2 regions of the Aureimonas sp. AU40 genome follow, and region 2 is predicted to be linked to the other one. Evidence: predicted binding sites of a transcription regulator. Region 2 holds the regulator's gene; the other holds the start of a gene.
The links. The regulator PhoB, encoded in region 2, activates phosphate uptake and scavenging genes when phosphate is short. The targets are predictions, from matches to a motif close to TGTCATNNANCTGTCAT.
Positions count from the first base shown of each region.

Region 1: the regulator PhoB is predicted to act here: its motif matches at 2,789-2,805, upstream of AUL32_RS02590 (1-acyl-sn-glycerol-3-phosphate acyltransferase).

Region 1 is NZ_BBWL01000006.1:332-11,795, forward strand. Features, by position in the region: gene AUL32_RS02580 (peroxiredoxin) at 1-379, shown strand, start outside; gene AUL32_RS02585 (aldehyde dehydrogenase family protein) at 415-1,845, shown strand; gene AUL32_RS02590 (1-acyl-sn-glycerol-3-phosphate acyltransferase) at 1,868-2,734, opposite strand; gene AUL32_RS02595 (LysR family transcriptional regulator) at 3,182-4,108, opposite strand; gene AUL32_RS02600 (VOC family protein) at 4,243-5,163, shown strand; gene AUL32_RS02605 (glutathione S-transferase family protein) at 5,181-6,146, shown strand; gene AUL32_RS02610 (asparaginase) at 6,227-7,207, shown strand; gene AUL32_RS02615 (hemin-degrading factor) at 7,259-8,281, opposite strand; gene AUL32_RS02620 (heme ABC transporter ATP-binding protein) at 8,269-9,078, opposite strand; gene AUL32_RS02625 (FecCD family ABC transporter permease) at 9,092-10,207, opposite strand; gene AUL32_RS02630 (heme/hemin ABC transporter substrate-binding protein) at 10,230-11,090, opposite strand.
Region 2 is NZ_BBWL01000022.1:51,247-62,710, reverse strand. Features, by position in the region: tRNA gene AUL32_RS07570 (tRNA-Gly) at 78-152, opposite strand; tRNA gene AUL32_RS07565 (tRNA-Gly) at 361-435, opposite strand; gene AUL32_RS07560 (DUF2726 domain-containing protein) at 510-1,187, opposite strand; gene AUL32_RS07555 (2'-deoxycytidine 5'-triphosphate deaminase) at 1,207-2,289, opposite strand; SAM riboswitch at 2,415-2,492, shown strand; gene AUL32_RS07550 (O-succinylhomoserine sulfhydrylase) at 2,522-3,742, shown strand; gene apaG (Co2+/Mg2+ efflux protein ApaG) at 3,869-4,261, shown strand; gene AUL32_RS07540 (Hsp33 family molecular chaperone) at 4,277-5,341, opposite strand; gene argF (ornithine carbamoyltransferase) at 5,334-6,290, opposite strand; gene AUL32_RS07530 (aspartate aminotransferase family protein) at 6,287-7,495, opposite strand; gene AUL32_RS26420 (GcrA family cell cycle regulator) at 7,877-8,620, shown strand; gene AUL32_RS07520 (DUF3297 family protein) at 8,930-9,187, shown strand; gene phoB (phosphate regulon transcriptional regulator PhoB) at 9,269-10,000, opposite strand; gene phoU (phosphate signaling complex protein PhoU) at 10,006-10,728, opposite strand; gene pstB (phosphate ABC transporter ATP-binding protein PstB) at 10,799-11,464, opposite strand, start outside.

The DNA of each region.
Region 1 (11,464 bases), on a different contig from region 2:
CGCCTGCTCGGACACGCATCTGCCCGGCTTCGAGACGCATTACGAGGACTTCGTCGCGCTCGGCGTCGATCAGGTGATCTGCCTGTCAGTGAACGACGCCTTCGTCCTTTATCAATGGGCACGCAGCCGCAATATCGAGAAGGTCTTCATGCTGCCGGATGGCAATGGCGACTTCACGCGCCGAATGGGCCTGCTCGTTCAACGCACGCACAGCGGCATGGGCCTTAGAAGCTGGCGCTATTCCATGCTGGTGGAGGACGGCGCGATCGTGAAGCTCTTTGCCGAGCCGGGCGTGCGGGACGAGCCCGAAGGCGTCGGCGTCAACCTGTCGGATGCCAGCACGATGCTCGCCTTCTTGCGCGAACGCGCGGCAGCGTAGGCCAGCCTTTTTCTCCAATCCGGGACCGCATTTCCATGAAGAACGCCCTGAAATTCTACATCGACGGCGCCTGGGTCGATCCCGCCCGGCTGGAAACGCTGGCGGTCGTGGACCCCTCCACCGAGGAAAGCTGCGGCGAGATCGCGCTCGGCTCGGCGGCGGATGTGGACAAGGCCGTGGCGGCCGCGCGCCGCGCCTTCGAGAGCTTTTCGCGCACCAGCCGCGAGGAGCGCCTCGCGCTGCTGCGCCGGCTGCTCGAGGTCTACGATCGACGCTTCGACGAGCTGGGCGAGGTGATGAGCCGCGAGATGGGCGCGCCGCTTCCCTTCGCCCGTGAGTGGCAGGCCGGCATCGGCCGCCGGCATCTGCAAAAGGCGATCGAGACGCTGGAGGTGTTTTCCTTCGAGGCGCGTCACGGCACGACGCTCGTCGCCAAGGAGCCGATCGGCGTCGTCGGTATGATCACGCCCTGGAACTGGCCGATGAATCAGATCATGGCCAAGGTCGCGCCCGCGCTCGCCGCCGGCTGCACCATGGTGCTCAAGCCTTCCGAGATCGCGCCGCTGAACGCCATTCTCTTTGCCGAGATCGTGGACGAGGCGGGCGTGCCGCCGGGCGTGTTCAACCTCGTGAACGGCGACGGCCCGGGCGTCGGAGAGGCGATCTCGCGCCATCCCGCCATCGACATGGTGTCCTTCACCGGCTCCACACGCGCCGGCATCCTGATCGCCAAGTCGGCGGCCGACACGATCAAGCGCGTTCACCAGGAGCTCGGCGGCAAGTCGGCCAACATCCTCCTGCCCGACGTCGATCTGGAAACGGCCGTGACCAAGGGCGTCGCCGGCTGCTTCGGCAATTCGGGGCAGAGCTGCAACGCGCCGACGCGCATGTTCGTGCCGGCCGACCGGCATGACGAGGCGGCGGAGATCGCCGCGCGCGCCGCTGCCCGTTTCAAGGTCGGCCCGGCGGGCGACGAGGGCGTCGATCTCGGCCCCGTGGTCAGCCAGATGCAGTACGACAAGATCCAGCGGCTGATCGAGACCGGCATCGCGGAAGGCGCGAGCCTCGTCGCCGGCGGCTTAGGCCGGCCGGACGGGATGAATCGGGGCTATTTCGTCAAGCCCACGGTGTTTGCCCATGTGACGCCCGACATGACCGTGGCGCGCGAGGAGATTTTCGGGCCGGTCCTGTCGATCCTCTCCTACGAGAGCGAGGAGGACGCCGTGCGCCTCGCCAACGACACGGTCTATGGCCTCGCCTCCTACATCCAGTCGGCCGACCTCGACCGCGCCCGGCGCGTGGCGGCGCGGATGCGCTCCGGCAACGTTTATATCAACTATCCCGCCTGGGACCCGGGCGCGCCCTTCGGCGGCTACAAGCATTCCGGCAACGGGCGCGAATATGCCGAGTTCGGCCTGGAGGAGTTCTTGGAGATCAAGGGCATCGTCGGCTACGAGGCGGCCTGACGAAGCGCGGCGGGGCGGGCGGTCAGTCGCCCGCCTTTCGCCGGCGCGCCCTCAAGGCGGCGCGCAGCGAGGTGCGCCGGGGTTCTGGCCGTGGCGCCAGGCGAAAGACGGAGCGGCGGAGCGTGTCGGTAAGGGCGCGTCCCTCGACCTGATCCCGCGCGCGGATCGGCTCGCCGACGGTCAGCCGGATCGTGCGCCCGTAGAGGCGGCGGAAGGCGCCGATAAGAAGGCCGTAGCGCAGGGTCTGCGACCACTTGCTGACCAGATGGAACAGCGGCCCGTTCTGCCCATGGACATGAACGGGCAGGACCGTTGCGCCGCCCATGCGCGCCAGCCGGGCGGTGAACTGCTTCCAGGGCAGGTCCTCGGCGCGGCCGAAGACCTTGGCGGCGGTCGCGACGCCCCCGGCGGGGAAGACGAGGATGGTGACGCCCTCGCGCAGGAGCCGCATCGCCTCGCGCCGCGTCTGGAGATTGAGCGCCTGTGCTTCGCGCGTGTCCTCGAACGAGACGGGCAGGCCGCACACCGCCATTTCCTCGATCCGCATCAGGTCGTTGCTGACGAGGATGCGGAAGGGTCGGCCGAGCTGTTCGGCCAGCGCCAGGAGCGCCACGCCGTCTCCGATGCCGAACGGATGGTTGGCGACGATCACCAGCGGCTCGCCGGGCGAGATGGCTGGCGGCCAGGCGCCGGCGATGTCGAGCCGGATGCGCATCACCGCGAGCATGGACTGGAAGCGGGCCATGGGCCGAAGCCGCGCCCCTTCGCGCCAGAGCGCGTAGAGCCGGGCAAGCTTGCCCCGCCCCGCCGCCCGCTCCATCGACCGGATCACCACACGCCGAAGGAGGGGATCGTGCGGGCGGGCATAGCTCAACTCGGGAAACAGCATTGGCACGGGCGGGATGGTGGGAAGTGTAGGTTCCACGGAGTCTAAGGCCGTGCCCTGACGGTTCGATGACAGGCTCGGTCCGCGTGCGCCCTAAAGACCCTTGCCCGATTCGACGAGGCGCGGACCGGCAGGCCGGTGGATCAATGCGCTGAGCGCTGGCGCTGAATATTTCCCAAACGCAAGCGAGCGCTCTCGGGTCGCCCTCGCGCATCTGATGTGCGGCGTGAGCCGCGATGTCGGGCGCTGTGGCCTTCAAAAAGGGGGCGAGAGATGAGACCATCACCTCTGCAGCGTGCTTGTGACCGCAGAGGTCGTAAGCCTCGGCGACCGTCGGCCCAGCGCCCGAAGGGAGAGTTGGCAGGCTCCACCGCGCCAAGGCAAGCGCGCAGGGTTCGACGCCGAGCGCGAGTCCGGCATGTCATCAGCCAGAGCGCAAGGCTGCCCCCGTTAGTCGAAAGGCAAGTCCCGGTCCCAGGGCGGGTTCGGTCCGAAGCGCGCGGCGAGAAAGTCGATCAGCGCGCGCACCTTGGCCGGCGGGCGGCGGTCCAGGGCGTGGACGGCATGTACGCCCGGCATGTCCAATGGCGGATGGTCGAGCGCGAGCGGCATGAGGCGGCCGGCGCGGATGTCGTCGCCCAAGAGAAAGGTCGGCTCGTAGACGATGCCCTGGCCGGCCAGCGCCGCGGCCACCAGCGCGTCGCCATTGTTGGCGCGCAAGGAACCGGACACGGCCACCTCCACCGATCCATCCCGCCCGAACTGCCAGCGATGGGCGCCGAGCGCGGGAGACAGCGTATAGCCCAGGCACTCGTGATGGCCGAGATCGGCGACCCGGCGCGGCGTGCCGCGGGCAGTGAGATAGGACGGCGCGGCCGCGACGAGGAGGCGGCAGGGCGCCAGCCGACGGGCGATCAGCGCTGGCGCTTGCAGGCGGCCGATGCGGATCGCCGCGTCCCAGCCTTCCTCCACCAGATCCACCACGCGGTCGTTGAGGCCGAGATCGACGGTGAGCCCGGGATGAAGGCGCGAGAAATCGGCAAGGATCGGCGCGATCTCCCGCACGCCGAAGGAAACGGGGGCGGCAAGGCGCAGCGTGCCCGTCACCTCCAGCCGCTCGGCCACAAGGCTCGCCTCCGCCTCGCCAAGCTCGGCGAGCAGCCGTTCCACCGTGTCGAGATAATGCCGGCCCGGCTCGGTGAGCATCACCTTGCGCGTCGTGCGATGGAGGAGCTTGAGGCCCAGCCGATCCTCCAGCGCGGCCATGTGCTTGGTCGCCATGGTCTGCGACATGCCGAGCGCGCGCGCGGCGCCCGACAGGCTGCCGAGCGCTGCGACCCTGGCGAAGACCTGAAGTCCCGTCAGCCGATCCAGCATGATCTCACTCCCTTAGTGTGAAGTGTTATCCCAGATCGCCGGATTATCAAACCAATCGCGCGGGTGCATATGACGAGGCATGGTTGGGATGGGCGCGGCCCGATCCCCGTTTCTGGTGGAGGATGGGGGAGACGATGTCCGATCTCGCGCACCCGGAGGATGCTTCCGTATCGCTTGCCCGTTCCGAGCGCTCCGCGCTTGCCCCCGTCTTGGCCGGAGCGCCGCACCGGATCGGCCGCGTCGCGCTGACCGTGCGCGATCTCGCTGCGATGAGTGCCTTCTACAGCCAGGCCGTCGGGCTCGAACTCATGGAGGGCGGCGCGGATGTTGCCCGCCTCGGCGCGGGCGGGACGGTGCTTCTGGAACTGCGGCACGACCCGGGCGCCCGCCAGCGCTCAGCTCGCGAGGCGGGCCTGTTCCACACGGCTTTTCTGCTGCCGACGCGCGCCGATCTCGGCGCCTGGCTCGGGCATGCCGGGGCAAGCGGCGTGCGGCTTCAGGGCGCGGCGGATCATCTCGTCAGCGAAGCGATCTATCTCTCGGACCCCGAGGGCAACGGGATCGAAATCTATGCGGACCGGACGCCGGAAACTTGGCGCTGGAACGGCGGCGAGCTCGAGATGGCAAGCGATCCGTTGGACGCGGAAGGCCTTTTGGGCGCGGGCAAGGCGCGGAATTGGACCGGCTTTCCCGCAGGGGGAACGGTCGGCCATGTGCATCTTCAGGTTGGTGCGCTGGAGCCGGCGGACCGGTTCTATGGCGGGCTTCTCGGCTTCGACGTGACCTGTCGCTATCCCGGCGCGAGCTTCTTCGGCTCGGGCGGATACCACCACCAGCTCGCCGCCAATGTCTGGAACAGCCGGGGCGCCGGCGCGAGGCTGCAGCCCTCCACGGGGCTCACTGAGCTGGAACTTCTCACGCGCCCCGACGCGCTCGATGCCATCCGCGCCCGCCTTCCCACCGAGGCGGCGCGGAGCGACGAGGGCGGCCGCCTGACGCTGGCCGACCCTTGGGGCACCGCCGTTTCGCTTCTTCCCGCGCCGACCCGCTCATAAATCGAAAGGAACGTCTCATGCTCTTGAACGGCAAATGGGTGGCCGACTGGCAACCGGTGCAGGCGAAGGACGAGAAGGGCGGCTTCGTTCGGCAGACCTCCAGCTTTCGCAACTTCGTGACGCCGGACGGCGTGCCGGGGCCGAGCGGCGAGGGCGGCTTTCCCGCCGAGGCCGGGCGCTACCATCTCTATGTCGCGCTCATCTGCCCCTGGGCCTCGCGCACCTTGATCGCGCGAAAGCTGAAGGGGCTGGAGACGGCGGTCTCTGTTTCCGTGGTCGAGCCGGAGCTGGGCGACCAGGGCTGGCGCTTCGGCGAGGCGACGCCGGACAGGGTGAATGGCGCGACCTATCTGCACGAGGTCTACACGAAGGCCGACCCCACGATCAGCGGCCGGGCCACCGTGCCGGTGCTCTGGGACCTTGAGCGAGCGACCATCGTCAACAACGAGTCGGCCGATATCCTGCGCATGTTCGACAGCGGCTTCGGCCAGCTGGCCGATGCGACGTTCGACCTCTATCCCGCCGATCTCCGATCCGAGATCGACGCCCTGAACGCGCGGCTTTATCCCAGCCTCAACAACGGCGTCTACCGCGCCGGCTTCGCGACGACGCAAGGCGCCTACGAGGAGGCGTTCGCCGACGTCTTCGCCGCGCTGGACGAGATGGAAACGCGTCTGACGAAGGGTCCCTTCCTGTTCGGGGAGCGGCTGACCGAGAGCGACATCCGCCTCTTCGTCACGCTCGTTCGCTTCGACGCGGCCTATCACGGCCTGTTCAAATGCAACCTGCGCCGCATCGCGGACTATCCCGCGCTCAGCGCCTATCTCGAGCGGATGCTGGCAGTGCCGGGCGTCGCCGAGACGGTCAGCATCGACCACATCAAGCGCGGCTACTATTCGATCAAGAGCCTCAACCCGAACCGCATCGTTCCCCTGGGACCGGACCTGCCCTTCGCCCATCTTCTCCGGGAAACCCGCCTCTGACGGCGGAATCGGCTCGCCTCCCATCGGGCGGAGAATCTTGCTAAGCCACGGCCTCGCGTTTCGACGGCAAAGGACTGGCCATGGCCCGCATTCAGCTCATCACCACCGGCGGAACGATCGCCTCGCGGCCCGGCGGGGCGAAGGCGGATGTGGTGGCCGAGATGACGGGCGCCGATCTGAAGGCCAGCCTGCACGACAGCTTGGAGGGGATCGATCTCGCGATCGACGATTTCTGCCGCGTCGGCTCCTCCGCCATCGACCTGCCGCTCGCCTTCTCCATCGCCCAGCGCATCCGCTTTCATCTCGCCCGGCCGGATTGCGACGGCGTCGTCGTCACGCACGGCACCGACACGATGGAGGAAAGCGCCTTTCTGGCCGATCTCCTGATCGAGGGCGACAAGCCCGTGGTCTTCACCGGGGCGCAGAAGAGCGCCGACGCGCCCGACACGGACGGGCCACGCAACATCGCCCAGTCCGTGCGCCTCGCCGCCTCGCCTCTGGCGCGCGGGCTCGGCGCCCTGGTCTGCTTCGAGGACGAGTTCCACGCCGCGCGCGACGTGACCAAGACCCACACCTCGCGCACCGACACGTTCCGCTCGGGTGAGCATGGCAAGCTGGGCGAGGTGGACGGCACGGACGTGATCCTCCACCGCCGCCCCCTGATCCGCCGCACCTATGCGCCGGCTCGCATCGAGACGGAGGTGGAGCTGGTCAAGCTCGGGCTCGGCACCGGCGACAAGGTGATCCGCTATCTCGCGGCGAGCGGCACGAAGGCGATCGTGATCGAGGGTTTCGGGCGCGGCAATTGCAGGCCCGTCGTGACCGAGGCGATCGGTGAGATCGTCGCCGGCGGCGTGCCCGTCATCATGTGCTCGCGCTGCCCGGAGGGCCGGGTCAAGCCGATCTACGGCAATGGCGCGGGCAAGGACGTGGAGCGAAACGGCGGCGTCTTCGCGGGCGATCTCACCGGCGTGAAGGCGCGCATCCTCACCGCCGTGGTGCTGGGCCTGGAGGACGGGCCGGCGCGGCTGCGCGAAGAGATCGCCTATCACGGCGGCTGAGGCTGCGAGGGCAGGGCGCCTCGCCCTGCTGAAGGGCCAGGCGCGTCGCGGTCAGGCGTCGAAGCCTGCTCCGAGCGCGTCCACCAGGGCGCGCCAGCGCGGGTCTTCCGGCCGCCCTTCCTCGCGCACGCCGAAGAACTGCACGGCCAGCGCGCCCTTGGCGTCGAAGAGTTCCACCGAGGTGAGCAGGCCGTCGCGCGTCGGCTTGCGCACGGCGAAGGCCTCGGCCACGAGGTCCTCGCGCAGATGCAGGTCGAAGCCGGGATCGAGCACGTTGACCCACGGTCCCATGGCGCGGATGGTCTGCACCTGGCCGGAATGGATCTGGATGCAGCCCCGGCTGCCGACGAAGCACATGATTGGCAGGCTCTCAGCGCTCGCCGCTTCCAGAAGGCGCGTCGCGGTCTTGGCGCCGAGTGGGCGCACATGCGCCTCGCCCATCAGGTCGAGCGCGCCGCGCCGGCTGACCCCGTGGCGGCGAAGCAGCGGGAAGAACTGATGAACGTCCGCCATGGCTTCGAAGTCGTGGCGGAAGGCGTCGGCGTCCACGTTCTTCCTCATCGTCTCGGCCGCGTAGGGCGAGACGGCGAGCGGTGCGGGCGCGGCCAGGGCGAAACGCGCGCGGATCGCCTCGAAGGCCGCCGCGTCTGAGGCGGCGCGCAGGTGGATTTTGATCGCCGCTTCGCCCGATGCGTCGAAAATTTGGATCGAGCGGCGCGGCCCGGCCTTGTCGGGCAGCTCCAGCGCGAAGCACGAGGCCCAATGCTTGGGAAACAGGCGAAGGTCGATCGGCGGGTGGATCACGAGTCCGGCGTGTTCGCCGAAATGGATGCCGCCGAACGCGCCGACCTTCTCGTGCACGGCGACATCGTTTCGCGTCAGCACCATGATCTCGCCGAGCGCTGGCAGAGCCTCCACCAGCGCTTTGGGCTCCAGCGCCAGACGCACGACCTCCGGCCCCTGATGGCTTGCCAGAAGCTCGGCCTCCGACAGGCCGAGTTCGGCGGCGAGATCGCGGCTGCGCTTGCCCGTGGCGTAGAAGGGCGTGGCGGACAGGTCGGTCAATGTATCCATGCGGATGTCCTCGAAAGCGGCGCCGCCGTCTGCGGCAGAACGAAGGGCTGGGGCGGGAAGGGCGTCGCGCCGACCGCGAGGCGGATGCGGAAGACCTCTTCCACCAGCGCGTCGGTCAAGACGGCGGCGGGCGGCCCGTCGGCGGCGACGCGCCCGTTCTCCATCGCGATGAGCCGGTCGGCGAAACCGCTCGCCAGATTGAGATCGTGCAACACGGCCACCACCGCACCGCCCGCCGCCGCGAACTCGCGCGCCAGCCCCAGCACGGCGAGCTGGTGGCGGATGTCGAGGCTGGAGACCGGCTCGTCCAGAAAGAGCAGCCGGGCCGTTCCGGCATGGATCGGCGCGCCGATCTGGCAGAGGACGCGCGCCAGATGCACGCGCTGCTGCTCGCCGCCCGAAAGCTCGTTGTAGAAGCGGCCCGCGAAGTCGGCGAGATCGACGCGGGCAAGCGCGGCGCGAATGGCACCCGGCTCCCGCGCGCGGCCGCCCGCCTCCAGGCCGAAGCGCACGACTTCGGCCACGGTGAAGGGAAAGGCGAGGCTGGCGCTTTGCGGCAGGACGGCGCGGCGGCGCGCCAACTCCTCGGGCGAGAAGCGGCCCAGCGGCTGGCCGTCGAGACGCACCTCGCCGCCGGCCGGCGGGAGTTCGCCGGTCATGAGCTTGAGAAGGCTCGACTTGCCCGCCCCATTCGGCCCGACGATGACGGTGAACGCGCCCGGCTCGACGCGCAGCGACAGCGGGCGGACGACCTCGCGGCCGCGATAGGAGAGGCTGGCCTGGAGAAGGTCGAGCATGGTCGCGGAAGCCTCACAAACCGGCCAGGCCGCGCCGGCGCAGCAGGATCCACAGGAAGACCGGCGCGCCGAGCGCGGCGGTGAGAATGCCGATCGGCAGTTCCGCCGGGGCGACCAGCGTGCGCGCCGCCATGTCGGCGACGAGCAGCAGCACCGCGCCGCCGAGCGCCGCATTGGGCAGGAGGTGGCGATGGTCCGGCCCGAACCAGAGGCGCAGGAGATGCGGCACGACGATGCCGACGAAGCCGATCGTGCCCGACACGGCGACCGCCGCGCCCGTCGCCAGCGCGACGATGACGATGGTCAGGCGCTTCAGGCGCTGGACGCGAATGCCGAGATGATAGGCCTCGGCCTCGCCCAGGACGATGCCGTTCAGCCCGCGCGCCAGGAAGGGCGCGGCGAGGAGCGCCGCTCCCATCATCGGCAGGCCCGCCCAGAGCTTGGCCCAGGTGGCGCCGCCCAAGCCCCCCAGACTCCAGAAGGTGAGATCGCGCAGCTGGTTGTCGTTGCTGAGATACACGAGAAAGCCCGTGCCGGCAGCGGCGAAGGCGCCGAGCGCGATACCCGCCAGAAGGATCAGCGCCACCGAGGATTGCCCGGCCCGCGTGCCGACGCGGTAGATCAGGAGCGTCGCCGCCAGACCGCCCCCGAAAGCGGAAACCGGCAGGGCATAAAGGCCGAGAGCGGCGGTGAAGGGCGCGAGCACGCTCCCCGAAAGGACGATGGTCGCGACCGCCGCGAAGGCCGCGCCGGAGGACACGCCGATCAGGCCTGGATCGGCCAGCGGATTGCGGAACAGACCCTGCATCATCGCGCCGACCAGCCCGAGCGAGGCACCGACGAGCGCCCCGAGCAGCACGCGCGGCAGGCGGATCTGCCAGACGATCACCGTGTCGGCGAGCAAGGCGACCTCGCCCTTGGGGCCGGCGAGAAGAATGGCGGCGACCGCGCGTGGCGACAGCAGCGCCGGCCCCGTGCCCAGCGCGACGATCAGCGTGGCGGCGAGAAGCAGGGCCAGAAGCAGCGTCGCGAGCCGGGCCTTGGCGCTGCGGTCGCCGGCAAGCGCCGGGGCAGCCAAGGGTTCGGACGCCTCGCGCGGCGCTCCACGCCTCGCCCCCAGCCGGCGCATGCTCGGCTTGCCGTCCATCGTATCAGCGGACAAGGGAGGCTCCGAGCCCGGCGTCGGGATAAAGCCTTACTGCTAGATCGCGCAGCGCGGCGGGCGTGCGCGGGCCGAAGCCGAGAAGATAGGCGGCGTCCATGCGGATGACGGCGCCGGCCTGGCCCGCCGGCGTCGCGGCGAGCGCCGGGATCGCCAGCGGATCGCCGCCGCCGGGCCCCGCCCGGTCGAGCATCAGGATCACGTCCGGCTTCAGAGCGGCGGCCGATTCGGGCGAGAGCATCTTGTAGCCCTCCACGTCGCCGAAGACGTTCTCCGCCCCCGCGAGGCGGATCACCGCGTCGGCCCCGGTGCCGTGCCCGGCGGCATTGGCGCGCCCGTCCGCGACCGACAGGAGGAAGAGGACGCGGCGCTTGGACTTGATCTCCGCAAGGTCCCCCCGCAGCGCTTCGAGTTCGCCCGCCATGCGCTGGGCCAGCGCTTCGCCCTCCTCGTCGCGGCCGACGGCGGCGGCGACGAGACGCATCTTTTGGAGAAGATCGGGCACGCTGTATCCGCTCGGCACATGGCGCACCGGAACGCCCGCCGCGTCGATCAGCGCCACCGCCTCCTTCGGCCCGGCGCCGTCCTCCATCAGGATGAGGTCGGGCGACAAGGACAGGACACCCTCGGCCGAGAGCCCGCGCATGTAGCCGACATTGGGTTTCTCGCTGAGCGCGGCCGGTGGGTAGACGCTGGTCGTGTCCACCGCCGCGATGCGCTTGTCCTCGCCCAGCGCATAGAGAACCTCCGTGATCGCCCCGCCGATCGACACGACGCGGGTGGGCAGCGGCTCGGCCGAGGCGGGGACGGCAAGGAGGGCCAGGAGAAGGGCGGCGACGGGCGTGCGCATGGCAAGTCTTTCCCGGGGGGTGGCTTACATCTGGGCCTGAGTAAGAACGGATGTGCCGAGCCGTCAAGTCATATCGCTAAAATAGGGAAGTCTAAAACCGTTCTAAGAACGATTTCACATTGTAAATATTCAAAATTCGAACGTCTAAAATGTAAATACTGTAAGTCTTATTTGTTTGACTCGGGCGAGATGGCGTCGATAGACAGTGATTCAAGCTCGGTCGCCTAGGGAGATTGTAGAAATCTTCCAATCACAAGGCGCGGCTTGAAACAATCAGCTTGGTCGAGGGGACGAGACAGTGGGACGATGCGTGGCGGTTCGAGCTTTGTTGGTGGGCGTTGCCGCCTCCGCTCTTTGGGCGGCCGGGCCGGCGC
Region 2 (11,464 bases):
CCTATCGAACGGCCAACAGCTCGACGCGACAAAGCCACCGGCTCGAAATCACAGAATTTAAATGTCTTGAGAAAAACTGGAGCGGGCGATGGGATTCGAACCCACGACCCCAACCTTGGCAAGGTTGTGCTCTACCACTGAGCTACGCCCGCCCGCTCTTGTCTCCGCCGCCCCGTGAGGCGCTGCGGATGGGCGGCTTATGAGCCATCCCGAGGGGGAATGCAAGAGGGTTCGATTGGAAAAAGCGGCCGACGGCTTTCGATCGTCGCAGCCCAAGGCTGGCCCGTCTTCGGTCCTCCCTCGCCAGCCGAAACCGCGAGCCGAAGCCCGTTCGAATATCGAAAATCGGAAGGGAGAGATTGGAGCGGGCGATGGGGATCGAACCCACGACATCCAGCTTGGGAAGCTGGCGTTCTACCGCTGAACTACGCCCGCGCTCACGCCCAACACGTAGCGGAACGGCGGTTTCCTGGCAAGAGCCGGCTGGCGGGAGGGAGGAGCATACGGCGCTATCTCCGCCAGCGCGGCCCTGCCCCGTCTGGGCGCCCCGCCTCGGCGCTCGCGCTCTCCGTCAAAAGGCGAAGGATCTCCGCCTTGCCGGCGCCGGCCGGCACCTCCACCAGCGGAATACCGACGCGCTCCAGCACGAGGCGCTTGACCGCCATGCGGTCCGCCGCATCGTCCGAAAGGTCGTGGCCGGTCCCGTGATATTCCACCACGAGCCGAGGCTGACCGAAGCGGTCGATCAGCAGGAAATCCACCCGCTTGCTGTTGAAGGAGCTGAAGGCGGCCCGCAAGCGGCGATCGGAAGGGTCATAGGCCGTCTTCACGAAGGCGCCCATGGCGACCTCGAAGGACAGGCGCCAGTCCGGCCGCTGGTCGCGCACCCATTCGTCCAGCGCGTAGAGAACGCGCGAGGCTTCCTTGTTCACGGGGCGGACGGCGCGCAGCTCGGCGCTCGCGATGAAGCGAAGCTGATTAGTGGAGCGCGAGACGTCGTTCTCCTCGAAGTATTGCCGGCGCCGCTCGGCCTCCTCCTCGCGGGCCGCCTCTTCGGCGCGCAAGGCGGCGATCTCGCGCCTCGCCTCGCGCGCGATGCGCCGGGCGCGGCGCGCGAAGAGCGCCAGTGCGATCGCGAAAGCGACCAGAAGCCCGATCAGCGCCGGCTGCATTCCGCTTCCCATCATGTCTCACTCGCGCTGCGCGTCAGACGAAATGCTTGGAAAGCTTCAGCCCCTGGGCCTGGTAGTTGGAATTGAGGTCGATGCCGTAGAGTCGGCTCGGCAGCGAGGCCATGCGCTCGTAGATGAGGCGGCCGACGATCTGGCCGTGCTCCAGAATGAAGGGCACATCGTGGCTGCGCACTTCCAGCACCGCGCGGCTGCCCGTGCCGCCGGCCAGACTGTGCCCGAAGCCGGGATCGAAGAAGCCGGCGTAGTGAACGCGGAACTCGCCGACCAACGGGTCGAACGGCGTCATCTCGGCGGCATAGGCGGGGGGCACATGCACCGCCTCTTCGGACACGAGAATATAGAACTCGTCGGGATCGAGCACGAGTTCGCCCGTGCCGGAGCGATGGATCGGCTCCCAGAAGTCGAGCACAGGCTGCGCGGCGCGCTTGTCCACGTCCACCACGCCCGTGTGGCGCTTGCCGCGATAGCCGACGAGACCGTCGGCATTGCCCAGGAGATCGATCGACAGGGCGATGCCGCCGCCCGAAATGTTGGCGTCCGCCGTGCTGGTCAGCCGGTCGCTGGCGTGAAGCGCGGCCAGTTCCGCTTCGCCGAGCTGCGCGTCGCCGGTGCGAAAGCGGATCTGGCTGAGGCGCGAGCCGGGCCGCACCACGATGGGAAAGGTGCGCGGGCTGATCTCGATGAAGAGCGGACCGCGATAGCCGGCCGGCACCTTGTCGAACTCCTGCGCGCCGTCCACCATCACGCGGGTGAAGATGTCGAGCCGGCCCGTGGAGGATTTCGGATTGGCGGCCGCGCGAACCTCAGGCGGCAGCGCCAGGGCCTCCTGCAGCGGCACGACATAAACGCAGCCCGTTTCCAGAACGGCGCCGCCCGTCAGGTCGATCTCGTGCATGGAGAAGCGCGCGAGCTTGTCGGCGACGCAGGCGCCCCGCCCCGGCAGGAAGCTGGCACGCACGCGGTAGGCCCTGGAGCCCAGCCGAAGGTCCAGGCTCGCTGGCTGAATCTGGTCGGCGTCGAAGACCCTATCGGCCGTGATGCCGCCCGCCTCGAACAGCGCCGCAATGTCTCGATCAGGAAGAATACCGCCGGTCATGCACGGGTCCTACAGGCGTCGCGGGGAAAAATCGAGATGGATCGACGCCCGACCTTGGGGTCACGGTTAAATTCGCGCCCCGCTGCGGCATGGCGGCGATTGATTTGTGGCCGGCCGCGGCTTATGCGTCTTGCCGTGGTGATTTTGCCGGCCGGCTTGCAGCCACGTTAAACAACTCGCTAAAGGGCCGTTTCTCGAGTTCTCCCGAGCGGTTCCGAAGGCGTAGCCCTTCATGAAGTCGGCCCTCGGAGTGATCCTCATGTCCAAGCCCGACGAGACATCGCGCCTGCGGCCCGCCACCCAGATGGTCCACGGAGGCACGATGCGCTCCGGGTTCGGCGAGACGTCCGAGGCGCTGTTCCTGACGCAAGGCTTCGTCTACCCCACCGCCGAGGCGGCCGAGGCGCGCTTCAAGGGCGAAGAGCCGGGCTATGTCTATTCCCGATACGCCAACCCGACGACCCGCATGTTCGAGGAGCGGATGATGGCGCTGGAGGGCGCCGAGGACGCGCGCGCCACCGCCTCCGGCATGGCCGCGATCTCGACCGCGCTGCAATGCGCGGTGAAGGCGGGAGACCATGTAGTCGCCGCGCGCGCCTTATTCGGTTCCTGCCGCTACATCATCGAGACCGTGCTCGGCCGCGCCGGCGTGTCCTCGACGCTGGTGGACGGACGCGATCTAGACCAGTGGCGCGCCGCCGTGCGACCGGAGACCAAGCTCTTCTTCCTGGAAAGCCCGACCAACCCGACGCTGGAGCTCGTCGATATTCGGGCCGTCGCCGAGATCGCCCATGCGGCGGGCGCGGTTCTGGTGGTGGACAACGTCTTCGCCACGCCCCTGCAGCAGAAGCCGCTGGAACTCGGCGCCGACGTCGTCGTCTACTCCGCCACCAAGCATATCGACGGCCAGGGCCGGTGCCTGGGCGGCGTCATCCTGTCCTCGGCCGAGTGGATTGAGAAGAACGTCCAGGACTTCTTCCGCCACACCGGCCCCTCGCTCTCGCCCTTCAACGCCTGGACGCTGCTGAAGGGCCTCGAGACCCTGCCGCTGCGCGTCGCGCAGCAAACGGCCAACGCCGCGCGCATGGCCGACGTGCTCGCCGCATCGCCCAAGGTCGCGCGCGTGCTCTATCCCGGCCGCGCCGACCATCCGCAGGCCGAGCTGGTGAAGCGGCAGATGACGGGCGGCTCGACCCTGATCGCGGTGGAGCTGGCGGGCGGCAAGGAGGCGGCCTTCCGCTTTTCCAACGCGCTCCAGATCATCAAGCTGTCGAACAATCTGGGCGATGCCAAGAGCCTCATCACCCATCCCGCCACCACCACCCACAAGAGCCTGACCGACGAAGCACGGGCGGAACTGGGCATCGGCCCCGGCCTCCTGCGCCTGTCGGCGGGGATCGAGGACGGCGCCGATCTGGTGGAGGATCTGGAGCGGGCGCTCGCCGCCGTCTAAAAACGCAGGCGGAGCCCTCCTGCCCTTCGCCTCGGCTTCGCCTTGGTCGGAAGGCAGAAAGGGCTTCGAAAAACCCCATCGCGGGCCGCTTCGGCGGCCCGCCACCTGGCAGGCAAACGTTCAGACATGTATAAGGCGACGACGCGGCACATCACGGTTTGCGTGAGCCCGAGCTTTCTTCCCGACCAGTCCGACCCCGAGGACGGACGCTGGGTCTTCGCCTATCGCATCGAGATCGAGAACGGTTCGCGCGAGACGGTGCAGCTGCGCTCGCGCTACTGGCACATCACCAACGGGCGCGGGCAGGTGGAGGAAGTGCGCGGGCCGGGCGTGGTGGGCGAGGAGCCGATCCTCTCGCCGGGCGACAGCTTCACCTATACGTCGGGCTGCCCGCTGGGCACGCCGTCCGGCATCATGCGCGGCTCGTTCCGCATGGAAACGGCGGACGGACGGGCCTTCGACATCGAAGTGCCCGCCTTTTCGCTGGATGCCCCGGAGGGCGTGCGCGTCCTCAACTGACGCGGCGCCTATCGATCAGTGCTTGTCGCCGTGGCTCTGACCGTGGCTATGGCCCTGCTCGCTCTCGCGGCCATGATCGTGGTCGTGATCATGGTGGAATTCGTCCGGCGAGAACGTGTAGGCCTCGCCGCAGAATTCGCAGGTCACGTTGATCGCCCCGTCCTCGACACTCTCGGCGATGTCCTCGGGCGAGAAGTTCTCGAGCACGCCGCGGATCTTCTCGCGCGTGCAGGAGCAGTCGTCGCGCACCGGCACGCCGGGAAAGACGCGCACGCCGCGCTCGTGGAACAGGCGGAAGAGCAGACGCTCGACGCCGACCTCGGGGTCCGCGAGCTCGGACGGCTCGATCGTGCCGACCAGCGCCTGAACCTCGGTCCAGGCGTCGTCCTCGTCGAACTGAGGCTCCTGCGTCCCCTCCGGCGCATCGCCGCCCGGCAGATCGCGCAGGCGCATCCGCTCGGGCGAGGAGGGCAGGAACTGCGCGATCAAGCCACCGGCGCGCCAGCTTTCCCGGAACCCGCCCGCCTCGGCGCGGCGCGCGATGCGCGCCACGGCCAGACGAATGGTGGTCGGAATCTGCTCGGACTGGCGGAAGTAGTTTTCCGCCACGCTTTCCAGCGAGTCCCCGTTCAGTTCCACGATGCCCTGATAGCGCTGCGTGTGCGCGCCCTGGTCGATGGTCAGCGCCAGGATGCCCGAACCGAGCAGCGAGGGCGGATCGGCCTGATGGGCGGCCACGGCTTCCGCCAGACGCTCGGCGTCGAAGCGGGCATAGGCGCGCACGCTGGAGGGCGCGGTGTAGTCCACCACCAGGAGATCGACGGGACCGTCGGTCTGGGTCTGGGCGATGAACTTGCCGTCGAACTTCAGCGAGGTGCCGAGCAGAACCGTGAGAACGATCATCTCAGCCAAAAGCTGAGCGACCGGCGCGGGATAGTCGTGGCGGGCCAGGATCTGGTCCACCATGGCGCCGAGTTGCACGGCGCGGCCGCGCGCGTCCAGCGCCTCGACCGCATAGGGCACGACAGCGTCGTCGCCGGCGAAACCGAATTCGCCGAGTTCCAGATGATCTTCAGCCATGCGTCGCCACGTTCCCGAACACCCAGGCAAGGATCGACTTCTGGGCATGAAGTCGGTTCTCGGCCTCGTCGAAGACCACGGACTGCGGCCCGTCGATCACCTCGTCCGTCACCTCCTCGCCGCGATGAGCGGGCAGGCAGTGCATGAAGAGGGCCTGCGGATCGGCATGTGCCATCAGCCGCTCGTTCACCTGATAGGGCATGAAGACATTGTGCCCGCGCGCCTGATCCTCACGTCCCATCGACACCCAGGTGTCGGTGACGACGCAGTCGGCGCCCGACACGGCTTCCACGGCGTCATGCGTGAGGTGCAGGCGTGTGCCCGCAGCGCGCGCCGCCTCGACATAGCGCGGATCGGGCTCGGACCCTTCGGGCGTCGCCACGCGCAGCGCGAAGTCGAACCGCCCCGCCGCTTCGATCAGGGAATTCAGGACATTGTTGCCGTCGCCCGTCCAGGCGAAGGTCTTGCCCTTCACCGGGCCGCGATGCTCCTCGAAAGTCAGGAGATCGGCCATGATCTGGCAGGGATGCGTGTCGTCGGTCAACGCGTTGATGACGGGCACGGTCGCAGCTTCCGCCATTTCCAGAAGGCGCGAATGATCCGTGGTGCGGATCATGATCGCGTCGACATAGCGCGACAGGACGCGCGCCGTGTCGGCGATCGTCTCGGCCCGGCCGAGCTGCATTTCCGAGCCCGACAGAAACAGCGTCTCGCCGCCGAGCTGGCGCATGCCGACGTCGAACGACACGCGGGTGCGCGTCGAGGGCTTCTCGAAGATCATGGCGAGCATGCGCCCTTCGAGCGGGCGCGGGCCCTGGCGGCCGAGCGCCTTGCGCTCCCGCGCGTCGTCCAGAATGGCGCGCAGGTCCCCGCCCTTCATGGTGGACAGATCGATGAAGTGCCGGACGGCCGAAACGGCCGGCGGCGCGGAGGCGAGAACTTGGCTCATGCCGCGCTGCTTTCGGGATGGGACTGGGACAGGTCGGCGACAGCGGCCTCCAGCCGCTCCATCGCCTCGCGGATTTCGCTCTCGGTGACGGTGAGCGGCGGCAGGAAGCGCACGACATTGTCGCCGGCGGGCGCCGCCAGCATCGAATGGTCGCGCAGCGCCTCGATCAGCTTCGTGTTGGGCACAACGGCCTGAAGGCCGATCAGGAGCCCCTCGCCGCGCACTTCCGAGACCACGGCGGGATAGCGATCGGCCAGCGAGGCAAGGCTCTGCTTGAACAGGAGCGCGTTGTGGCGCACCTGGTCGAGGAAGCCGTCGCCCAACACTACGTCCAGGACGGCATTGCCGACCGCCATGGCGAGCGGGTTGCCGCCGAAGGTCGTGCCGTGCGTGCCGGGCGTCATGCCCTTGGCGGCCTCGTCCGTGGCAAGGCAGGCGCCGAGCGGGAAGCCGCCGCCGATGCCCTTGGCCGAGGCCAGGATGTCGGGTGTGACGCCGGTGCTCTCGTAGGCAAAGAAGCGCCCGGTGCGCCCGACGCCGGTCTGCACCTCGTCGAAGATCAGGAGCAGGCCGTGCTCGTCGCAGAGATCGCGGATCAGCTTCAGGAAGCCGGCGTCGGGCGCGCGGATGCCGCCCTCGCCCTGGATCGGCTCGATCAGGATCGCGGCCGTCTCGGCGCCGATCGCCGCGCGCAGCGCCGCCGCGTCGCCGAAGGGAACCTGGTCGAAGCCTTCGACCTTCGGGCCGAAGCCTTCGAGATACTTGGCCTGGCCGCCGGCGGCGATGGTGGCCAGCGTGCGGCCGTGGAAGGCGCCCTCGAAGGTCACGATGCGGAAGCGCTCGGGGTGGCCCGAGACATACTGGTAGCGCCGGGCCGTCTTGATGGCGCATTCCAGCGCCTCGGCGCCGGAATTGGTGAAGAACACCTTGTCGGCGAAGGACGCCTCGACCAGCCGGCCGGCGAGCTTTTCTTGCCCGGGCACGTGGAAGAGGTTGGACGTATGCCAGAGCTTGCCCGCCTGCTCGGTGAGCGCCGCCACGAGATGGGGATGGGCGTGGCCGAGAGAGTTCACCGCGATGCCGCCGGTGAAGTCCAGGAACTTGCGCCCGTCCGACATGTGCAGCCAGACCCCCTCGCCTCGCTCCACTCGAAGGTCCGCGCGCGCGAAGGTGGCAAACAGCGGATTGTCGTGGGTCTCGGCCATGGCGATACTTCTCGTTGGCATGGACAATGGAGGGAACGGCGGCGCGAAGGCGGCCGGAGCGGCAGGCACAATAAGCCCGCGCGCAACGCGCTGCCTATACCATGGCCGGGGCGCGAATTGTCAACGAAAGCCGAAGTTTCGCCTTTTGCGAGCCTCTATGCTTCCGTAAACGTCGCTCCGCACCCATAAGCTGTTGAAAAGGGGGCGAAACGATTCGCCCGGCGGCGCCCACTCTTGCCGCCCTTCGCACTCGCGTTCTAGAACCCTCTCAGACACCAGATTTCGTGTGGGAAGTCCCGTCGATCCGCAAGGGATCGACAGGGGCTATGGATGACGGCACCGGCCGCCCTCCCGCAGCGACAGAGTACGAGGAGTCTGTTCATGAGTTGGACCGAGGAGCGCATCGAGCTGCTCACCCGCCTTTGGGGCGAAGGTCGAAGCGCCAGCCAGATCGCGGCGGAGCTCGGCGGCGTGACGCGCAACGCCGTGATCGGCAAGGTTCACCGGCTGAAGCTGGACAACCGCCCCAAGGGCGGCGCGGACGAAAGCCCGGCCGAGGCCGCCCCCGTGGCGCCGGTGCGCGTCGCGCCCGCCTTCGAGCCCGCGCCCCAGCCCGTGCCGGTCGCCGCCGCGCCCGTGCCGGAGCCGGTGGCCGCGCCGTCGATCGCGGCGGTGGAGCCGCCCGCCCCGCGCCGCGAGTTCGCGCCCGCGCCCGTCGCGGCCCCTGTAGTGACGCCCGCCTCGGCCCCCATGCAGACGCCGAGCGCAGCGCCGCGCATCCTGACGCCCTCCATGCCCACTTCCGCCCCGCCGCGCGCGCCCATGCCGCTCCGCCAGCCGATGATCCATTCGGTGGGCGCCACGGCCCTGAAGATGGACCCGGACGCCGGCGCCTTCGAGGAGGCCCAGCCATTCGGTCATTCCGAAGGCGGCGAGGTCGTGCCCATGTCGCGCAACCTGACGCTGGTGCAGCTTTCCGACCGCACCTGCAAATGGCCGCTGGGCGACCCGCTGAGCCCGGACTTCCGCTTCTGCGGAAACCATTCCCAGGACTCTTCGCCCTATTGCAAGCACCACGCGCGCATCGCCTTCCAGCCGATGTCGGAGCGCCGCCGCGTTCGCTAAGGGCACGCCCCGGCAAGGCGGAAATGCTTTTCCGAGACATGAGACGAAATCGTGGACCTTGCAGCGTTCCGGCAAGCCGGAATGCTTCAGGCGCTTTTAATCCATCGCGGTTTCGAGCCCGGCCTTCGCGCCGGGCTTTTCTTTGCGCCTGCCTCGCCCCTGCGGCCTCTCTCCCCGCCCTCCTTCTAGAAAGCGTCTCCCGCTCGCGCCTGTCCTGCGTTATGAGGCAAGCCATGCGAGCGGAAGACGCTTTCTGATCCAGGCGCCGGCCCGGCCGGCGCGCGACGCCCCTTTCGAAAAGGCCATGACATGACCGATACCCCCGCCCTTCCCGACCGTCTGGCGATCGACCCCGACAGCCCGTTCCATGACGAGGCGCTGCTGGCGCGCGGCATCGGCATCCGCTTCAACGGCAACGAGAAGACCAATGTCGAGGAATATTGCGTCAGCGAAGGCTGGGTGCGCGTCGCCGCCGGCAAGGCCAAGGACCGCCAGGGCAAGCCGCTGCTGATGAAGCTGAAGGGCACGGTCGAGCCCTATCTGAAGGACGACAGCGCCGAGGGCTGATCGCCCGCCTCCGCCAAACGAAAACGCCGCGAGCAGCCCTTTGGCTCTCGCGGCGTTTCCGTTTCATCATAAGGCGTCGCTTCAGCTCGCTTCGGCCCGCTGCTGCACGGGCCGCGCGGCGGCGGTGAAGTTCTCGTCCAGCGAATAGCCCGCCCCGCGCACGGTGCGGATCGGGTCGCGCTGGCGGCCCCGATTGATGGCCTTGCGCAGACGTCCGACATGGACGTCCACCGTGCGCTCGTCGACATAGATGTCGCGGCCCCAGACGCCGTCCAAGAGCTGCTCGCGCGAGAAGACGCGGCCGGGCGACTGCATGAGGAATTCCAGGAGGCGGAACTCGGTGGGTCCGAGCTTGACCTCGCGGCCGGCGCGGCGCACGCGATGCGTCTCGCGGTCGAGGTCGAGATCGCCCGCCACGAGCTGGCTGGAGATGCGCTCGGGCTTCACCCGGCGCAGCATGGCGCGCACGCGGGCCATGAGCTCGGGAGTCGAGAAGGGCTTCACGACATAGTCGTCCGCCCCGACCGAAAGGCCGCGCACCCGCTCGCTTTCCTCGCCGCGCGCCGTCAGCATGATGATCGGCAGGCGCTCGGTCTCGGGCCGCGTGCGCAGGCGCCGGCAAAGCTCGACGCCGGACAGGCCGGGCAGCATCCAGTCGAGCAGAAGAAGGTCGGGCACGCCCTCCTTCAGCCGCAGGTCGGCCTCGTCGCCACGCGCGATCACGTCGACGTCGTAACCCTCGGCCTCAAGATTGTAGCGAAGGAGGACGCCCAGCGCCTCCTCGTCTTCGACGACGGTGATCCGGGCGCCCATGCGACTTACCCGTTCAGGCCGGTCGAGGGCGAGGCGATCGAGGGCGTCGAGTCGCTCTTGGGCCGCTCGACCTCCATCTGTTTGCCGGTCTTGATGTAGTAGACCGTCTCGGCGATGTTGGTCGCGTGGTCGCCGATGCGCTCGATGTTCTTGGCCGAGAAGAGAAGATGCGTGCAAGCCGTGATGTTGCGCGGATCTTCCATCATGTAGGTCAGGAGCTCGCGGAAGAGCGACGTGTAGAGCGCGTCGATCTCGGCGTCCTGCGCGCGGATCTCCAGCGCCCGCACGTCGTCGCGCGTGGCATAGACGTCGAGCACGTTCTTCAGCTGGCCCAGCGCCAGTTCCGACATGTGCTCGATGCCGCGCACCAGCTGCACCGGCTGCTTGTGGTCGGTCACCGCGATCACGCGCTTGGCGATGTTCTTGCCGAGATCGCCGATGCGCTCGAGATCGTTGGAGATGCGGATGGCGCCGACGATCTCGCGCAGGTCGTGTGCCATCGGCTGGCGCTTGCCGATCGTGAGAACCGCGCGCTCGTCCACTTCGCGCTGCAGCGTGTCGAGAAGGATGTCGTCGGCAACGACGGACTGCGCCAGACCCCAATCGGAGCGGATCAGGGCGGAGACCGCCTGCTCGACCATGCGCTCGGCCTGGCCGCCCATTTCGGAAATGCGACGAAGGATGAATTTCAGTTCGTCGTCGTAGGACGAGACGATGTGATGTTCCATGAAACGAACTCTCCCTGTTTCGCGGAGAACGACTCCCGGCCCGATAAGGCTGCGGGAGCCGGGAGCGAGGTCAGCCGAAGCGGCCGGTGATGTAGTCCTGCGTGCGCTTGTCGTCGGGGTTCTGGAACATCTTTTCCGTGGAACCGACCTCGACGATCTTGCCGAGGTGGAACATCGCCGTGCGCTGCGAGACGCGGGCCGCCTGCTGCATCGAGTGGGTGACGATGACGATGGTGAAGTTCTGCTTCAGCTCGTCGATCAGTTCCTCGACCGTGGCGGTCGCGATCGGATCGAGGGCCGAGCAAGGCTCGTCCATCAGGATCACCTCGGGCGAAACGGCGATGGCGCGGGCGATGCACAGGCGCTGCTGCTGGCCGCCGGACAGGCCCGTGCCGGCGTCGTGGAGGCGGTCCTTTACCTCCTCGAAGAGGCCGGCCTTGCGCAGCGAGGTCACGACGACCTCTTCCAGGTCCGTCTTCGACTTGGCGAGACCGTGGATCTTCGGGCCGTAGGCGACGTTCTCGAAGATCGACTTCGGGAACGGGTTGGGCTTCTGGAACACCATGCCGACCCGGGCGCGCAGTTCCACCACGTCGATCTGCGGGTTGTAGATGTCCTCCCCGTCGAGCGTGATGAGGCCCTTGACCTTGGCACCCTCGACCGTGTCGTTCATGCGGTTGAGCGAACGCAGGAAGGTCGACTTGCCGCAGCCCGAAGGGCCGATCAGCGCCGTCAC